DNA from 2 places in the Kineococcus gynurae genome. Region 2 is predicted to be linked to the other one. Evidence: riboswitches for the same ligand, from Rfam matches in the RefSeq annotation. Region 2 holds a riboswitch; the other holds the start of a gene.
What was found. Region 2 has a riboswitch for thiamine pyrophosphate ahead of ACFFKU_RS01150 (ECF transporter S component). Riboswitches for the same ligand answer to the same signal wherever they lie in the genome.
Positions count from the first base shown of each region.

Region 1: another riboswitch for thiamine pyrophosphate. It lies ahead of thiM (hydroxyethylthiazole kinase); the one in region 2 lies ahead of ACFFKU_RS01150 (ECF transporter S component).

Region 1 covers NZ_JBHLUI010000013.1:18,080-26,568, forward strand. Annotated here, with positions in the region: gene ACFFKU_RS18420 (phosphotransferase) at 1-209, shown strand, start outside; gene ACFFKU_RS18425 (phosphotransferase) at 251-1,243, shown strand; gene ACFFKU_RS18430 (LmeA family phospholipid-binding protein) at 1,268-2,005, shown strand; gene mgrA (L-glyceraldehyde 3-phosphate reductase) at 2,029-3,063, shown strand; gene ACFFKU_RS18440 (ATP-binding cassette domain-containing protein) at 3,102-5,492, opposite strand; TPP riboswitch at 5,582-5,679, shown strand; gene thiM (hydroxyethylthiazole kinase) at 5,672-6,484, shown strand; gene thiE (thiamine phosphate synthase) at 6,481-7,113, shown strand; gene thiD (bifunctional hydroxymethylpyrimidine kinase/phosphomethylpyrimidine kinase) at 7,110-7,937, shown strand; gene ACFFKU_RS18460 (TenA family protein) at 7,934-8,489, shown strand, end outside.
Region 2 covers NZ_JBHLUI010000002.1:113,953-122,441, forward strand. Annotated here, with positions in the region: gene ACFFKU_RS01110 (ankyrin repeat domain-containing protein) at 1-218, opposite strand, end outside; gene ACFFKU_RS01115 (EAL and HDOD domain-containing protein) at 286-1,512, opposite strand; gene dcd (dCTP deaminase) at 1,769-2,344, opposite strand; tRNA gene ACFFKU_RS01125 (tRNA-Gly) at 2,470-2,540, shown strand; gene ACFFKU_RS01130 (GGDEF domain-containing protein) at 2,637-3,770, opposite strand; gene ACFFKU_RS01135 (NAD-dependent epimerase/dehydratase family protein) at 3,983-4,972, shown strand; gene ACFFKU_RS01140 (DUF4235 domain-containing protein) at 5,073-5,375, opposite strand; gene ACFFKU_RS01145 (hypothetical protein) at 5,392-5,532, opposite strand; TPP riboswitch at 5,561-5,665, shown strand; gene ACFFKU_RS01150 (ECF transporter S component) at 5,715-6,350, shown strand; gene ACFFKU_RS01155 (ATP-binding cassette domain-containing protein) at 6,353-7,906, shown strand; gene ACFFKU_RS01160 (energy-coupling factor transporter transmembrane component T family protein) at 7,903-8,489, shown strand, end outside.

The sequences.
Region 1 (8,489 bases), on a different contig from region 2:
CGCGGGGGTTCGACGAGGCCTCGTGGTGGGCGGCGGCGGTCGCGGCCGGAGAGCCGGGGGCCGTCGGGGTCCCGGGGTCCTCCCCGCTGCTCGCGCTGGCGGCCGCCCTCCGGCTGCCCGAACCGTTCCGGCGGCGGCGCCCGGACTGGGAGGCCCGGACCGCCGACCTCCTCGACCTCGTCGAGAACGCCCTGGGGGAGCGGTGGTGACCTGGCGCCGGGTCTGGCCGGGGGGAGGGCGGGGACGTCCGGTGGCCGAGCGCCACCTGGTCCTGGAGGGGGTCGACGACGGCGGGGCGATCGTGGTCGGCCGCGCCCGGGCCGGGCTGCGCGACGTCCGGGTGCTCGACCACGACCCGGAGCTGCCCGCCCTGCGCCCGTTGCTCGACGCACCGGGCGGGCCCCGGTTGCGGGCCCACCGGTTCGGACGACGGGCGGTGCTGCACGAGGCGGGTCCCGAGGGCGGCACCTGGGTCAAGCTGGCCACCCCCGCGGCCACGCGGGCGGCGTTCGCGGCCCTGCACCGCGTCGACCGGCTCCTCGCCGACCGGCCCGGGCGCCCCGGCCTCGTGCGGGTCCTCGCCGCCGACCCGGACGCCGGGACCCTGCGGCTGGCGGCGGCCCCGGGGAGCGACCTGACCACGATCCTCACGTCGGCCGACCCGGTGACCGCCGGGTCCGCCGGGGCCGCGACGGGGCGGGCGTTGGCCGTGCTCGCCGGGTCGGGGACGGGCGAGGGGTGGCCCGAGCACGACCTGACCACGGAGGCCCGCACCCTGCGGCGCTGGGCGGACGACGCCCTCGCCTTCGGCGTGCTGAGCCCGGCGATGGCCGGCCCCTACGACGACCTGGTCGCGCGGACCGTCGAGGAGCTGGTCACCCTGCCCCGACGGGAATCCGTCCCCGCCCATCGCGACCTGCACGACGGCCAGGTGCTGCTGGACCCGCGCGACGGCGGCGTCACCTTCCTCGACGTCGACACCGCGGCGCTCGCCGACCCGGCGCTGGACCCGGCCAACCTGCTCGCCCACCTGGACCTCCTCGCCCTGCGTCGACCGGGGTGCGGGACGGCGGTCGCCGCCGCGGTCCGGGGCCTGACCGCGACGCTCACCGGCCCGCGCAGCCCGGAGCACGAGCGGGTGCTGCGCCGGGCCGCGCAGCTCCGGATCCTGGCCGTCCACGCCTTCCGGGGGCCCGTCCACGACCTCGCCCCGTTCCTGGACGGTTCGGCGCGGCGGTGGTGATCGAGGGCTGCTTGACTGCTGACCATGCGCCGGATCGTCCGTCTCCTCGTCACCCTCCTGGCGCTCGCCGTCGTCGTCGTGGCGGCCGACATCGGTGCCCGGACGGTGGTCCTGGACCGCGTGGCCGACGAGCTGCAGCAGGCCTACGCGCTGCCGGAACGTCCCGCGATCACCGCCGCCGGGGGCTCGTTCCTGCTGCAGGCCGTCCGCGGACGCTACGACGACGTGACGGTCCGGGCCGCGAGCTGGCCCGGGGAGGTGGAGCTGCGAGACGTCGAGGTGACCTTCCCGCAGGTCGAGGCCCCCGCCGGGATCGTGCTGGGCCGGCAGGAGACCGTGCGGCTGGCCGAGGGGCACGCGGCGGCCGTCGTCGGGTACGACGAGTTGTCCCGGCTGGCCTCGCAGGCGGGCGTGGCGGTGACCGTGACCCCCGAGGGACGGGACCTGAAGGCGTCCTCCGGGTTCAGCGTCCTCGGGCAGGAGATCGGGCTGGCTCTCACCGCCGAACCCGAGATCGTGCCGGGGACGGACCGGGCCAGCGTCCGGCTCACCCCGCTCAGCGCGACCGTCGCCGGGCAGCAGGTGTCGCTGGACCGGGTGCGGCAGTTCGCGTCCACGGCCGGGATCGACGTCCTCGCCCCGGTCGACGTCCCCTTGACCGACGTCCCGCCCGAGGTCGACCCCCGCACCCTGGAGGTCACCCCCGGCGGGGTGACCGTCCGGGCCGTCGTCGAGGCCACCGAGGTCCCGGCGGGGGGCTGATCCGCGCGTGCCAGGATCGGGGGGTGACGTACACCGCTGACGAGTCCCGGTACTCCTCCATGCCCTTCCGCCGCTGCGGGCGCAGCGGCCTGGACCTCCCCGCGCTGTCATTGGGGTTCTGGCACAACTTCGGCGACGACAAACCGCTCGAGAACCAGCGGGCCGTGGTCCGCCGGGCGTTCGACCTCGGCATCACGCACATGGATCTCGCGAACAACTACGGCCCGCCCTACGGTGCGGCCGAGAAGAACTTCGGCGAGCTCATGCGTACCGACCTCAAGCCCTACCGCGACGAACTCGTCATCTCGTCCAAGGCGGGGTGGGACATGTGGCCCGGCCCCTACGGCGACTTCGGTTCCCGCAAGTACCTCGTGGCGTCCTGCGAGCAGTCGTTGCAGCGCATGGGGTTGGACTACGTCGACATCTTCTACCACCACCGTCCGGACCCGCGGACGCCGCTGGAGGAGACGATGGGGGCGCTGGACTCCCTCGTCCGGGCGGGCAAGGCCCTCTACGTCGGGATCTCCTCCTACGGCCCGGCCCGGACCCGCGAGGCCGTGCGGATCCTGCGCGAGCTGGGCACCCCGCTGCTCATCCACCAGCCCTCGTACTCGATGTTCAACCGCTGGGTCGAGACCGAGCTTCTCGACGTCCTGGGGGAGGAGGGGGTCGGCTGCATCCCGTTCACGACCCTCGCCCAGGGCCTCCTGACCGGCCGCTACCTCGACGGCATCCCGGCCGACTCCCGTGCGGCGCAGGGGAAGTCGCTGGACACCTCGATGCTGTCGGAGGAGAACCTGGCGCGGATCCGCGGGCTGAACGAGATCGCGGCCGGCCGTGGGCAGAGCCTGGCTCAGCTCGCGCTGGCCTGGGTCCTGCGCGACGAGCGGGTCACCACCGCCCTGATCGGGGCCAGCAGCGTGCAGCAGGTCGAGGACAACGTCGCCGCCCTGGACAACCTCGAGTTCAGCGACGACGAGCTGCGGGCGATCGACGAGTTCGCGGTCGACTCCGGGGTCGACCTGTGGGCCGACGCGCGCGCGGGCGGCGACGCCTGATCCTCTCCTGATCTTCTCCGAATCCCGTCCCGCGGGCCTCAGCCCGCGACGTAGTCGGCCAGGTGCCGACCGGTCAGCGTCGACCGGTCGGCCACCAGGTCGCGCGGGGTGCCCTCGAAGACGATCCGCCCGCCGTCGTGCCCGGCCCCCGGTCCGAGGTCGACGATCCAGTCGGCGTGGGCCATGACGGCCTGGTGGTGCTCGATGACGACCACCGACTTCCCGGAGTCCACCAGCCGGTCGAGCAGTCCGAGCAGGGCCTCCACGTCGGCCAGGTGCAGACCGGTCGTCGGCTCGTCCAGGACGTAGATCCCCCCCTTCTCGCCCAGGTGGGTCGCGAGCTTCAACCGCTGCCGTTCCCCGCCCGAGAGCGTCGTCAGCGGTTGTCCCAGCTTCACGTAGCCCAGGCCCACGTCGACGAGGCGACGCAGGATCGCGTGCGCGGCGGGGAGGCGGGCGGCACCGGCGGCGAAGAACTCCTCGGCCTCGGCCACCGGCATCGCCAGGACCTCGCTGATGTCCTTGCCGGGGTCGTCGTCCTGCCCCCCGTAGCGGTACTCCAGCACCGAGGCGTCGAACCGTCGGCCCTCGCACACCTCGCACGGGGTCGCGACCCCGGCCATCATCGCCAGGTCGGTGTAGACCACCCCGGCGCCGTTGCAGTTCGGGCAGGCGCCCTCGGAGTTGGCGCTGAACAGCGCGGGCTTCACGCCGTTGGCCTTGGCGAACGCCTTGCGGATGGGTTCCAGCAACCCGGTGTAGGTCGCGGGGTTGCTGCGCCGCGACCCGCGGATGGCGCCCTGGTCGACGGTGACCACGCCCTCGCGGGGCGAGACCGACCCGTGCACCAGCGAGCTCTTGCCCGACCCGGCGACGCCCGTGACGACCACCAGCACGCCGAGGGGCAGGTCCACGTCGACCGAGCGGAGGTTGTGGGCGTCCGCCCCGCGCACCTCCAGCGTGCCCGTGGGGGTGCGCACGGACTCCTTGAGCCGGGCCCGGTCGTCGAAGTGTCGTCCGGTCACGGTGTCGCTGGTCCGCAGGTCGGCCACCGGACCCTCGAAACAGATGTGACCGCCGGCGGTCCCGGCCCCGGGCCCCAGGTCGACCACGTGGTCGGCGACCAGGATGGTCTCGGGTTTGTGCTCGACCACCAGGACGGTGTTCCCCTTGTCGCGCAACCGCAGCAGCAGGTCGTTCATCCGCTGGATGTCGTGCGGGTGCAACCCCGTGGTCGGTTCGTCGAACACGTAGGTCACGTCGGTCAGGGACGATCCCAGGTGCCGGATCATCTTCACCCGTTGGGCTTCCCCGCCGGAGAGCGTGCCCGAGGGACGTTCCAGAGACAGGTACCCCAGCCCGATCTCCACGAACGAGTCCAGGGTGTGCCGCAACGAGTCCAGCAGCGGGGCGACGGAGGGGTCGGACAGCGACGACACCCAGGTCGCGAGGTCGCTGATCTGCATGCGGCACGCCTCGGCGATGTTCACCTCGCCGATCCGGGCCGAGCGGGCCGCCTCGTTCAAGCGGGTGCCGTCGCAGTCCGGGCACGTCGTGAACACCACGGCCCGTTCCACGAAGGCCCGGATGTGCGGCTGCAGGGCGTCGACGTCCTTGGACAGGAACGACTTGCGGACCTGCGGGACCAGCCCCAGGTAGGTCAGGTTGATCCCGTCGATCTTGATCTTGGTGGCCTCCTTGTGCAGGAGGTCGTCGAGCTGCTTCTTGGTGAACCGTTTGACGGGCTTGTCCGCGTCGAAGAACCCGCAGCCGTTGAAGATCCGGCCGTACCACCCCTCCATGCCGTAGCCGGGGATGGTGATGGCGCCCTCGTTGATCGACTTGTTCTCGTCGTACAGGGCGGTGAGGTCGATGTCGCTCACCGAACCCCGGCCCTCGCAGCGCGGGCACATCCCGCCGGTGACGGAGAACGCCCGCCGTTCCTTGACGGTCCGCCCGCCCTTCTCGACCGTGATGGCGCCCGCGCCGCTGACCGAGGCCACGTTGAACGAGAACGCCTGGGCCGAGCCGACCCAGGGTTTCCCGAGCCGGCTGAACAGGATGCGCAGCATCGCGTTGGCGTCGGTGGCGGTCCCGACCGTGGAGCGCGGATCGGCCCCGAGGCGCTGCTGGTCGACGATGATCGCCGTGGTCAGGCCCTCCAGGACGTCGACGTCGGGGCGGGCCTGCGTCGGCATGAACCCCTGCACGAAGGCCGAGTAGGTCTCGTTGATCAGCCGCTGGGACTCCGCGGCGATCGTGCCGAAGACCAGCGAGCTCTTGCCCGAGCCGGACACCCCGGTGAAGACGGTGAGCCGGCGCTTGGGGATCTCCACCGTCACGTCGGCCAGGTTGTTCACCCGGGCCCCGGTCACCCGGATGACGTCGTGGCCGTCGGCCGAACGGCTCGCTGCTGCGGCCCTGCTCATGTCGTCCTCCTCGGTGCGGTGACCCGGTCAGCATCCTGGCCCAGGACCGGGCAGCGGTACCAGGGAGTCCGTGCCGGACTGCTACGGTCGGCCGCGACACGGGGTGTCCCGCACCGGCGGGGCTGAGAACAGACCCGTACGACCTGACGCAGGTAATGCTGACGAAGGGATGTCGCGCGATGTCGCGTCCGGACCTCACCCCGGAACTCCTGGCCGAGCTGCGGGCGGCGGTGGCCGAGCAGGCCCCGCTGGTCCAGTGCCTCACCAACTCGGTCGTGCAGACCATCACCGCCAACGCGCTGCTGGCCGTCGGGGCCGCCCCGGCGATGGTCGACAACGTCCACGAGTCGGCGACGTTCGCGGGGATCGCCACCGGCGTCCTCGTCAACGTCGGGACCCTCGACGACGACCGGGCCGCGGCGATGGCCCTGGCGGCCGCCGCCGCCCACGCGGCCGGGACCGCCTGGGTGCTCGACCCGGTCGCGGTCGGCGGCCTGGAGTTCCGTACCCGGGTGGCGGGGGAACTCCTGGAGCACCGACCGGACGTGGTGCGCGGCAACGCGTCGGAGGTCATGGGCCTGGCCGGGACCGGGGCCGGCGGGCGCGGGGTCGACAGCACCGCGGCGGTCGACTCCGCGGTCGAGGCCGCGGTGGCGCTCAGCGGACGGACCGGCGGGGCGGTCGCGGTGTCCGGGGAGGTGGACCTCGTCGTCGCGGGGGACCGGCGGGCCCGGGTCCGTGGGGGGCACCCGCTGCTCACCCGCACCACCGGGGCCGGCTGCGCCCTGGGGGCGCTCACCGCCGCCTACGCCGGGGTCGCGGACGACCCGTTCTCCGCCGCCGTGGCCGCCCACCTGCACGTCGCCCTCGCGGGGGAGCGGGCCGCCGAGGGCGCCCCCCGCCCGGGGAGCTTCGCGATCGCCTGGATCGACGCGCTCGACGCCGTCGACGCGGCCGCCGTGCGTTCGGCCGCCCCGGACCGGCTCGCGTGAGTTCCGCCGTCGACTACCGCCTCTACCTCGTCACCGACACCGGGCAGTGCGGTGACCGCGGGGTCGTCACCACGGTGCGGGCCGCCGTCGCCGGCGGGGTCACCGTCGTGCAGGTCCGGGCCAAGGACGGTGGGGACCGCGACCGGCTCGCGCTGGTGCGCGCGGTCGTCGACGCGTGCGCCGGGACCGGCGTCCCCGTCCTGGTGAACGACGCCGTGGATGTGGCCCTGCTGGGCGGGGCCGACGGGGTCCACCTGGGCCAGTCCGACCTGCCGGCCGACGAGGTCCGCACCCTCCTCGGCCCCGACCGGCTGCTGGGGCTCTCGGTGTCGACCGTGGCCGAGATCGGGGCCGCGCCGACCGGGGTGCTCGACTACCTGGGCGTCGGTCCCGTCCACGCCACCCCGACCAAGACCGACGCCGCCGCTCCCCTCGGTGCCGACGGGGTCGCCGCGCTGGCGGCGGCGACCGACCTGCCCTGCGTCGCCATCGGCGGGATCCACCTCGACACGATCGACCCGTTGCGCGACACCGGTATCGCCGGGATCTGCGTCGTCTCCGACATCTGTGCCGCCCCCGACCCGGAGGCGGCGGCCCGGGCGCTGCGGACGCGGTGGGACCGCTCGTGACCGCGCGGGTGGCCCTCTCGATCGCCGGCTCCGACCCCAGCGGGGGAGCCGGCGTGCAGGCCGACCTCAAGACGTTCGGCGCGCTCGGGGCCTACGGCTGCGCGGTCCTGACCGCCCTCACCGCGCAGAGCACGCGGGGCGTCACCGGCGTCCACGTCGTTCCCGCCGAATTCGTGGCCGAGCAGCTGCGCACGTTGCTCGCCGACGTCACCGTGCACGCCACCAAGATCGGGATGCTGGCCGACGTGGCCGTCGTGGGCGCCGTCGCGGACGTGCTCGCGGAGCGGCCCGCCGGACCGGTGGTGCTCGACCCGGTCATGGTCGCGACGAGCGGGGCCCGGCTGATCGCCGAGGACGCGGTCGTCGCGTTGCGGGAGCGACTGCTGCCGCTGGCCGACCTCATCACCCCGAACGTCCCCGAGGCCGCCGTCCTGCTCGGGACGACCCCGGCCGGCGGGGTGCAGGAGTGCGTCGAGCAGGCCGAGGCGCTCACGGCCCGGACCGGGGCCCGCGTGCTCCTCAAGGGCGGGCACCTGCCGGGGGCGGAGAGCGTCGACGTGCTGGCCGAACCCGGTCGCCGGACCCGGCTGGTCGTCCGACCCCGCGTCGCGACCGAGCACACCCACGGCACGGGCTGCACCCTGTCCTCGGCGCTCGCGGCGCTGCTGGCCCGGGGGGTACCCGAGGGTTCCTGGGAACCGCTGGTGGAGAGTGCGCGCGACTACCTGCAGGCCGCCCTCCTCGCGGGGCGCGACCTCGGGGTGGGCGGTGGCCACGGGCCGCTGCAGCACTTCCCCGCCACCGACCCGATCGAGGTGCGATGAGTTTCACCGACGAGGCCTGGGCCCGGACCGCGGCCCTGCGCGCGGCCGTGGACGGTCTGGACTTCCTCACCGAGCTGGGGGCGGGAACCCTGGCGCCGGAGACGTTCCGGCACTACCTGGAGCAGGACACCCTCTACCTCGAGGGGTACGCGAAGGCGCTCGCGCTGCTCGCCTCCCGGGCGCCAAACACCGCCGCGGGCGCGTTCTGGGCGACGTCGGCGGCCGGGGCCTCGGTGGTCGAGGCGAGCCTGCACGAGGACCTGCTGACCTCCGGGGTCCTGCCCGCCGCGACGGGTCCCGCCGTCGCCACCCCGGCGACCCTGGGCTACGTCTCCTACCTGGTCGCGACCGCGGCGACGGCGCCGTACGCGGTCGGGGCCGCCGCCGTCCTGCCCTGCTTCTGGATCTACGCCGACGTCGGTCGCAGCCTCGCCGCGACCGCGGCGGGGGTCGGCGCGGAGCACCCGTACCGGCGCTGGGTCCTGGCCTACGACGACCCGGAGTTCCACGCCTCGGTCGACCGGGCCAGGGCCTTGGTCGACGCCGCCGCCA
Region 2 (8,489 bases):
ACGTGGCCGTGGGAGGCGGCGAGCGCCAGGAGCGTGCTGCCCTCGGCGTCGGCGGCGTCGACCGGCAACCCGTGGTCCAGCCAGGCGCAGAGCGCCTCGGTGCGTCCGGCCCGAGCGTGCTCGAAGAGTCGTTGGGCCAGGTCGACCGCGCGTTCTTCGTGCGCGGTGCCGGGGGCGTCGGCCCCGGCGGTCCCCCGGCGCCCGGTCTCCTCGCTCACGCGGTCAGGGTACGGACCCGGGGCGACCCCCCGGGGATCACCGGGTGTCGGGACGCGGGCGGTCGCCTCAGGCGGTCCCGCCCAGCGCGTTGACGGTGGACATCGCCGTGCCGAGGGCGGCCAGGTAGGCCCGGGAGACCTCGTACATCTCGTGCTCGGGGACGTCCTCGTTCTCGCGCTCGTAGGCCAGCACGGCCTCCAGCGCGTGCCCGGCGGCCCCGCTGTGCTGCACGAGGGCGCTCCGGACGCTCAGGCCGACACCGGTCGTCTCGACGAGCTCCTCCTCGGACATGCCGAGCGCGCTGGCCACCCCGGACAGCAGGCCGGCGGTGTAGGCGACGTCGGCCTCGGAGTCGGGCACCAGCTGCTGGCAGGCCGCGGCCCGGGCCAGGACCGTCGTGAGCGCCTCGCTGTCGACGCTGGTCACGCCGCCGAGCAGCATGAGCACGACCCAGGAGCTGAGCTGCCGGCGACCGATGAGCACGATCGACTGACGCAGCGACGTGATCTCCTGCCGGGCCCCGTAGGCCGCGGAGCTCACGGTGCGCAGGACCCGCAGGCTGAGCCCCGGGTCGGAAGCGACCAGCTTGGCGATCTCGTCGGTGGTCGCCTCGTTGCCGCTGAGGGCGCGCAGCAGCCGCAGGCAGACCAGCTGCGAGGGCGAGAGGCTGGCCGCCTCCATGGTCTGCGGGCGGCTGAGGAAGTACCCCTGGAAGAGGTCGGCCCCGGCCTTGAGGCACCGCTCCAGGTCCGCCTGGGTCTCGATGCGCTCGACCACGATCAGGGCCCGCGGGTTGTTCAACCGCACGTGACCGATGAGGCCTTCGAGACGGTCGCCCACCGCCTCGAGGTCGATCTTGACGTAGTCGGCGATGTCGACGGCCGCGAGCCGCCCCTCCTCGCCCGCATAGTCGTCGACGGCGATCCGGTAGCCCTGCTGCTTGAGGTTCATGAGGCCCTTGAAGACCCGCTCGTCGACCTCGATGTCCTCCAGCAGCTCCAGGACGACCTGGTCGGGGGCGCACGGCACCGGGAGCTCCCCGGTGAAGAAGCCGCGGGTCAGGTTGATGAAGAGCAGCTTGTCGCCGGCGATCTGCTCGACGCCGAAGTCCCCGAACGTGGCGCTGATCACCTGGGAGGTGGCGTAGTCCTGGGCGGCGCTGCCCGGGGCGAGGCCGGCGGCGGTGCCGCCGTGGGCCCGGAACAGCAGCTCGTAGGAGTACACGTGCCGTTCCCGGTCGTAGATGGCCTGCCGGCCGACCCGCACCGGTGCGGGGGGCGCTGGGTGCTCCATCTGAGGCATCATCGCGGACGCACCACCGAAACGGCAGGGGCGAGGTGGGCGGCCTCGCGGGGCATGGTCATGGGCTTGTCTTCTCCGGCTCGCAGCGACGGGCGGGACGCCGACGTCGTCACCCGGCGAGCCGGGTGAACCGTCGTGATCCGCATGACTACTGATACGGATCGTCGAGCGCGAATCTTGAGCCGTCCGAGCGGGTGCCCGCACAGATCCACCGGTCGGGTGAACGGGCGACCGGCCGCGGCCCCGGTCAGAGGGCCGTGCGGTGGAAGTCGTGGAAGGAGCGGCTCGGCGTCGGGCCCCGCTGTCCCTGGTAGCGCGACCCGGAAACGCCGCTGCCATAGGGGTTCTCGGCCGACGAGGTCAGCCGGAAGAAGCAGAGCTGGCCGATCTTCATGCCCGGCCAGAGGGTGATCGGCAGGGTCGCCACGTTGGACAGCTCCAGGGTGACGTGACCGGTGAACCCGGCGTCGATGAACCCGGCCGTCGAGTGGGTCAGCAGGCCCAGCCGGCCGAGGCTGCTCTTGCCCTCCAGACGGGCCGAGAGGTCGTCGGGGAGGGTGACGACCTCGTAGGTGCTGCCGAGCACGAACTCGCCCGGGTGCAGGATGAACGCCTCGTCGGGCTCGACCTCGACCAGTCGGGTCAGCTCGGGCTGCTCCTGGCTCGGGTCGATGACCCGGTACTTGTGGTTGTCGAAGAGGCGGAAGAACCGGTCGAGCCGCACGTCGACGCTGGAGGGCTGGACCATCGCCGCGTCGTACGGGTCGAGCACGACGCGACCGGCGTCGACCTCGCGGCGGATGTCGCGGTCGGAGAGCAGCACGCCGGTCACCGTACAGGCCGGGGCAGCGGTGATCGGCGGCTCGGGCGGGAGGGGTGACGGAGCGCCCCGTGGAGTGCGTTAAGCTCGACTCGCTCGTCGAGGCCGTGGTGCGGCTCCGACGGTTCGCGGGTGTAGTTCAATGGTAGAACTTCAGCTTCCCAAGCTGATAGCGCGGGTTCGATTCCCGTCACCCGCTCCGCGTGAGGCCCCGGTCGTGCTCCGACCGGGGCCTTCGTCGTTCCCGGCCGATGAGCCCCTCTCCGGGCACCGCGCCGGGGCGGCAGCCCCCCGGCTACCGGGCGCCGTTCGGCGAGTCGTCCAGCGCGACCCTGTGGCGGTCCCGCCGACCGTCGGTGTCCGTCGCCTCCGCCCCGGCCACCCGGACCCGGTCGCGGCCCTCCTGCTTGGCGCAGTAGAGGGCCTGGTCGGCCCGATTAAGCAGGCGGGCGAGGTCGGTCTCGTCGTGGGTCGGGCCCGGCACGTCGGCCGCGACCCCCGCGCTGACGGTGACCGCCTCGGTGGTGGTCGCGGTGACCCGGGCGATCTCGGCGCGCAGCCGCTCGGCCGCCTCGACCGTCGCCTCCGCCGAGGGCCAGCGGGCGAGCCAGGCCAGCTCCTCCCCGCCCAGGCGGACGACGGCGTCGCTCCCGGCCCGGCAGCTCTCCCGGAGGACCCGCGCGACGGTGACCAGGACCTCGTCGCCGATCTCGTGGCCGCGGCGGTCGTTGACGCTCTTGAAGTGGTCGATGTCCACGACGACGACGGCCAGCACCGGCCGGGTGCGTCCGGTCGGCTCGGCGACCAACCGACGGTGGGCGAGGTCGAGCCCGCGCCGGTTCAGCAGACCGGTCAGGGGGTCGGTCGTGGCGGCCCGGTGCAGGGCGGCGGCGGCCCGGTCCCGTTCGTGCCCCAGCCAGACGATGATCCCGGTGACGGCCAGGGTCAGCGTCACCGTCCCGGCGACGTCGGCCACGAGCCGACCCGCGCCGGCACCGGCGTCGGCCGCCTGCAGCAACGCCACCTGCCCGGCCAGCGCGGGGACCACCGTGACCGGGACCCAGCGGGGAGGGACGAGCAAACCCGCCGCGGCGCAGAGGGCGAGGAGCGCCAGGGCCGCGACGGTGATGTTGCCGATCCGCGGCGGGGAGAGGCCGCTCAAGGTCATCAGCACCGTGTCGGTGGCAAGGGCCACCGCCACCAGACCCCGCGCCACCAGCTGCCCCCGCCGCAGCGACCGCACGGCGAGTGCCGCGACCGAGGACCACAGCGCGACGGCCACCGCGACGGGCAGGAACGCCGCGAGGTCGGCCCGCGACAGCGCCACCAGCAGCCCGGGCACGCAGAGCAGGGCCATGGCCGTGAAGGCGAGCGCCTCGATGCGCGCCCGGACCGCGGGGCGCCCGAGCAGCGGGTCCGGTTCGGTCACGGGTGACCATCGACGATTCGCAGGGCGGTCTTGACGTCGTTCCCGGTGGGCGGGACGAGCCCGGTCGGTGCGGGGCACGGACTCCTCGGCTTGCGGTGTGACGGATGAGGTTCATGGGGCAGGTGATCACTGTGCTCCCCCCGGCCCGCTCGCGCGCGCCGACACCCGGGTCGTCCTACGGTGACCGGACCGACAACGACGGAGGGTCACGAATGTCCTTGCGCGTGCTGTTCCTGGGGGGCACCGGGATCATCAGCTCGGCCTGCGCGGCGCTCGCCGTGGAACGCGGGCTCGACCTGACCGTCCTGAACCGCGGGGGCGGTGCCAGCCGCCGACCGTTGCCCGAAGGCGTGGAGGTGCTGACCGCCGACGCCCGGTCACCTGAGGTGCTGCGGACGGCGCTGGGGGACAGGGAGTTCGACGTGGTGGTCGACTTCGTGGCGTTCACGGCCGCGCACGTCGCCGCCGACGTCGAGACGTTCCGGGGGCGCGTGGGGCAGTTCGTCTTCATCTCCTCGGCCTCGGCGTACCAGAAGCCGGTGGGGCACCTGCCGATCACCGAGTCCACCCCGCTGCGCAACCCGTTCTGGCAGTACTCCCGCAACAAGATCGCGGCCGAGGACGTCCTGGTCCGCGCCTACCGCGACGAGGGGTTCCCGGCCGTGGTCGTCCGGCCCAGCCACACCTACGACCGGTACTCCCTCCCGGTCGACGGCGGGTGGACCATCGTCGAGCGGATGCGCCGCGGCAAGCCCGTCGTCGTGCACGGGGACGGCACCTCGCTCTGGGTGCTGACCCACCATCGCGACTTCGCGAAGGGTTTCGTCCCGCTGCTGGGGGATCGCCGGGTCACCGGGGAGGCGGTGCACATCACCGGCGAGGAGGTCCTGACCTGGGACGCCATCCACCGGGTCCTGGCCGACGCGGCCGGGGCGGGCGAGCCGCAGCTCGTGCACGTCCCCTCCGACGTCATCGCCCGTGAGGACCCCGCCCGGGGTCCCGGGCTGCTGGGGGACAAGGCGCACTCGGTCGTCTTCGACACCACGGTGCTGAAACGGCTGGTCCCGGGTTTCGCGGCGACGATCCCGTTCGCCGAGGGCGCCCGGGAGATCGTGGCCCATCACGACGCGCACCCGGAACTCCGGCGCGTCGACCCCGTCGTCGACGCGCTGGAGGACGACCTCGTCAGGCGCTGGGGCTGACGACCTCCCCTCCCTCGTTCTCGACCCTCCCCCCGTAATCAAGGAATCCGAGGCGCCGAATTCCTTGATCACGGGTGGGTGGTGCCCGTCGGAGGGGTGGTCAGCTGAGCTGCTCTACCCGGCCGTCGTCACCCTTGCCGAGACCGGGGGGCGCCTCGTTGAACGTGTTGCGGTACCAGACCGCGGCCTGGCGTTCGACCAGCAGACGGGTGATCCCGATGATCGCGCCGGACGCCAGCGCCCAGACGACCGCTTCCTTCCAGGCGACGTCCGGGTCCTCCGGGTTGTCCGGCGGCGGGCTCTTGGTGATCCCGACCCAGGCCTTCTTGACCACCCGGTTCGCGACCGCGGTCGCGATGAACCCGGCCCCGGGGCCGACCAGCTTCCAGACGACAGAACTCATGGGTCCAGACCTTGCCCTACAGCAGACCCACGAGCCAGCGCAGGGCCGGGACGAGGGCGGTGGCGGCCCCCAGCACCAGCGCGAACGCCAGGAGCACGGCGACGAGGCGGACCCCCCGGGAGGGGCCGCCGTCCGGTCCACGGAGGTTGCGCAGCACGGACCCCATCCTGCCGGGAGTACCCTGGGCGCCACGACAGGGGAGCGCCACCGGGCGCTGAGAGTGCGGGAGACCGCAGACCCTCGAACCTGATCCGGTTCACACCGGCGTAGGGAGTCGGGACGTCTCGACCCGTGGCCACGATGGCCGCGGGTCCCCCTCCTGATCCGCAGGAGGACGCAGTGAGCACCACCGAACGAACCCCCACCCGCATCTCCGTCGCGACCGGTCCCGTCGCGCGCTGGCGCACGATCGACCTGCTGACCGCGGCCATGGTCGGCGTCGCGTTCGGCGTCGTGTTCTGGGGGTGGGGCGTCGTGTACTCCGCCGTCGTCACCCCGTTGACGACGTTCTTCCAGCCGGCCTCCGGGCTGGTCGGCGGGGTGTGGTTGATGCCCGCGGTCATCGCCGCGCTGATCGTGCGTCGCCCGGGCGCGGCCCTGCTGGCCGAGCTCGTCGCCGCCAACGTGGAGTTCCTGCTGGGGTCGCACTGGTCCACCGGGGTCCTGATCTCCGGTGCGGTGCAGGGGCTCGGCGTCGAGCTCGCCGTCGCCGCCCTCGCCTGGAAGCGCTGGGGCGTGGGGGTCGCCGTCCTGGCCGGGATCGTCGCCGCCACGGCGGAGTCGGTCTACGAGTGGTTCGCCTACATCCCGGAGTGGTCGTTCGCCTGGAAGCTCGCCTACCTCGGGTTCTTCGCGGTGTCCGGGGCGCTGCTGGCCGGCGTCCTGGGCCACGCGATCGTGCAGGCTCTCGCGCGCGCCGGGGCGTTGCGGCGCTTCCCGGTCGCGGCCGAGCTGCGCGCCCGGACCCGGGTCTGACCGTGGCACCGGCCTCGGCGCCGTCCGGGGCGACGTCGGTCCGGGTCCGCGGCCTGCGGGTCCGGGACGGTTCGCGGACGTACCTGGGCGGGTCCGCGGGTCTCGACCTCGACGTCGGGGCAGGGTCCCGGGTGCTGCTGGTCGGCCCCAGCGGGGCGGGCAAGTCGACGCTGCTGCGGGCCCTCGCCGGCTTGGTCGAGGACCTCGACGGGCAGAACTCCGGGGAGGTGCTCCTCGACGGGCGTCCCGTGCGGGCCGGTCGCGCGGGTTCGGCCGGCCTGCTGCTGCAGGACCCGCAGGAGACCGTGGTGGCGGCGAGCGTCGGGCGCGACACCGCCTTCGGCCCCGAGAACCGCGGCGCTGACCGGGCCGAGATCTGGGCCCGGGTCGCCGAGGCGCACCACCGGGCCCAGCTCCGGGTCGGCCCCGGTCGCGACACCGTGACCCTGTCCGGCGGGGAACGGCAGCGGCTCGGACTCGCCGGGGTGCTCGCGCTCGACCCCGGGCTGCTGCTGCTGGACGAGCCCACGTCGATGCTCGACGCGGCCACCGCGCGGCGGGTCCGGGACTCGGTCCTGGCCGCGGTCGGCCCGCGGACGCTGGTCGTGGTCGACCACGACCTCGCGGCGTGGGCCGAGGCCGTCGACCGCGTCCTGGTCCTCGACCACGACGGGGTCCTGGTCGCCGACGGGACCCCCGCCGCCGTTCTCGGCGACGAGGTGCTCGCGACCCGGCTGGGGCTGCGGGTCCCCGGTGGTGCCCCTCCCCGGCCCGCCGACGTCGCGGGTCTGCACCCCGCGATCGCCCTGGTGGAGGGGGAGCCGGCGCTCGTCGCCGAGTCGGTGGGGCTGTCGGTGCGCTCGCGCGGGATCCGCCCGAGCGCGCCGACCCTCGTCCTGGACGCGGTCGACGCGCAGCTGCGCAGCGGAGCGCTCACGGCGCTGGGCGGACCCTCGGGGGCGGGCAAGTCGAGCCTGCTCGGGCTGCTCGCCGGACTGCAGCGGCCGACCCGGGGGCGGGTGCTGGCCGCGGCCGGGCTGACCGCGGGACTGCGCCACCGGGAGCCGGCCCGCTGGCGCTCCCGCGACCTCGCCGCCCGGGTGGGCTGGATGCCCCAGCACCCGGACCGGGGTTTCGTCCGGCCCACGGTGGCCGAGGAGGTCCGGGTGACCCTCGACGTCCTCGGTCGGGGGCCGGGCGAGGTCGAACGGGTCGTCGGGCTGCTGGAGCAGGCCGGGCTCGCCGACCGGGCCGGGCTGGACCCGCGGCTGCTCTCCGGTGGGGAGCAACGGCGGTTGAGCGCCGTCTGCGCCGTGGCCGCCGCCCCGGCGGTCCTGCTGGCCGACGAGCCGACGGTGGGTCAGGACGCCCGGACCTGGGCCTTCGTCACCGGTCTGCTCGTCTCGGCGGCGGCGGCCGGCGCGACCGTCGTGACCGCCACCCACGACACCGACCTGCTGGACCTGGCCGACGAGCAGGTCCACCTGGTCGACGGGCACGTCGACCACCGGGTCGCGGGCCGGGCCCCGGTGCGGACGGGGGTGGGGTCCCGGTGAGCGTCGACGCGCGACCCGTCGTGATCCCGCCGACGGCGACGGTGGAGCGTTCGCGGGTCGGTCGCTCCCCGGTGCGGTTCTGCGGACCCCTCTCGGTGCTCGCCGCCTCGTTGCTCGCCGTCCCCGCCTCGATGTTCGTCCGCGACTGGCGGGTCGGTCTGGCGGCGCTGGTCGTGGAGCTGCTCTGCCTGCCGCTCCTGGTCCGGAGCTGGCGTCCCTTCTGCGCGCGGATCGTCCCCATGCTGGTGGCCGCGGCCTCGGTCGGGTGGTCGACCTGGCTGCTGGGGGAATCGACCGACCCGGTGGCGACCGCCGCGGGGGCGGCGCTGCGGATCCTGGTCCTCGTGCTGCCCGGGGCGGCCCTGCTCGGGTGGATCGAGCCGAGCGAGACCGGCGACCACCTGGCCCAGCGGCTGCGGGTCCCGGGGCGACCGGTCGTCGCCGCGGTCGCGGCGCTGGAGCAGCTCGCAGCCCTCAAGGACGTCCACGACGACCTGGCCCGCGCCCGCCGCGCCCGCGGCTTGGGGCCGTCCCGGACCCCGGCCTCGACGGTCCGGTTCCTCGCCTCGACCTCCTTCGGCCT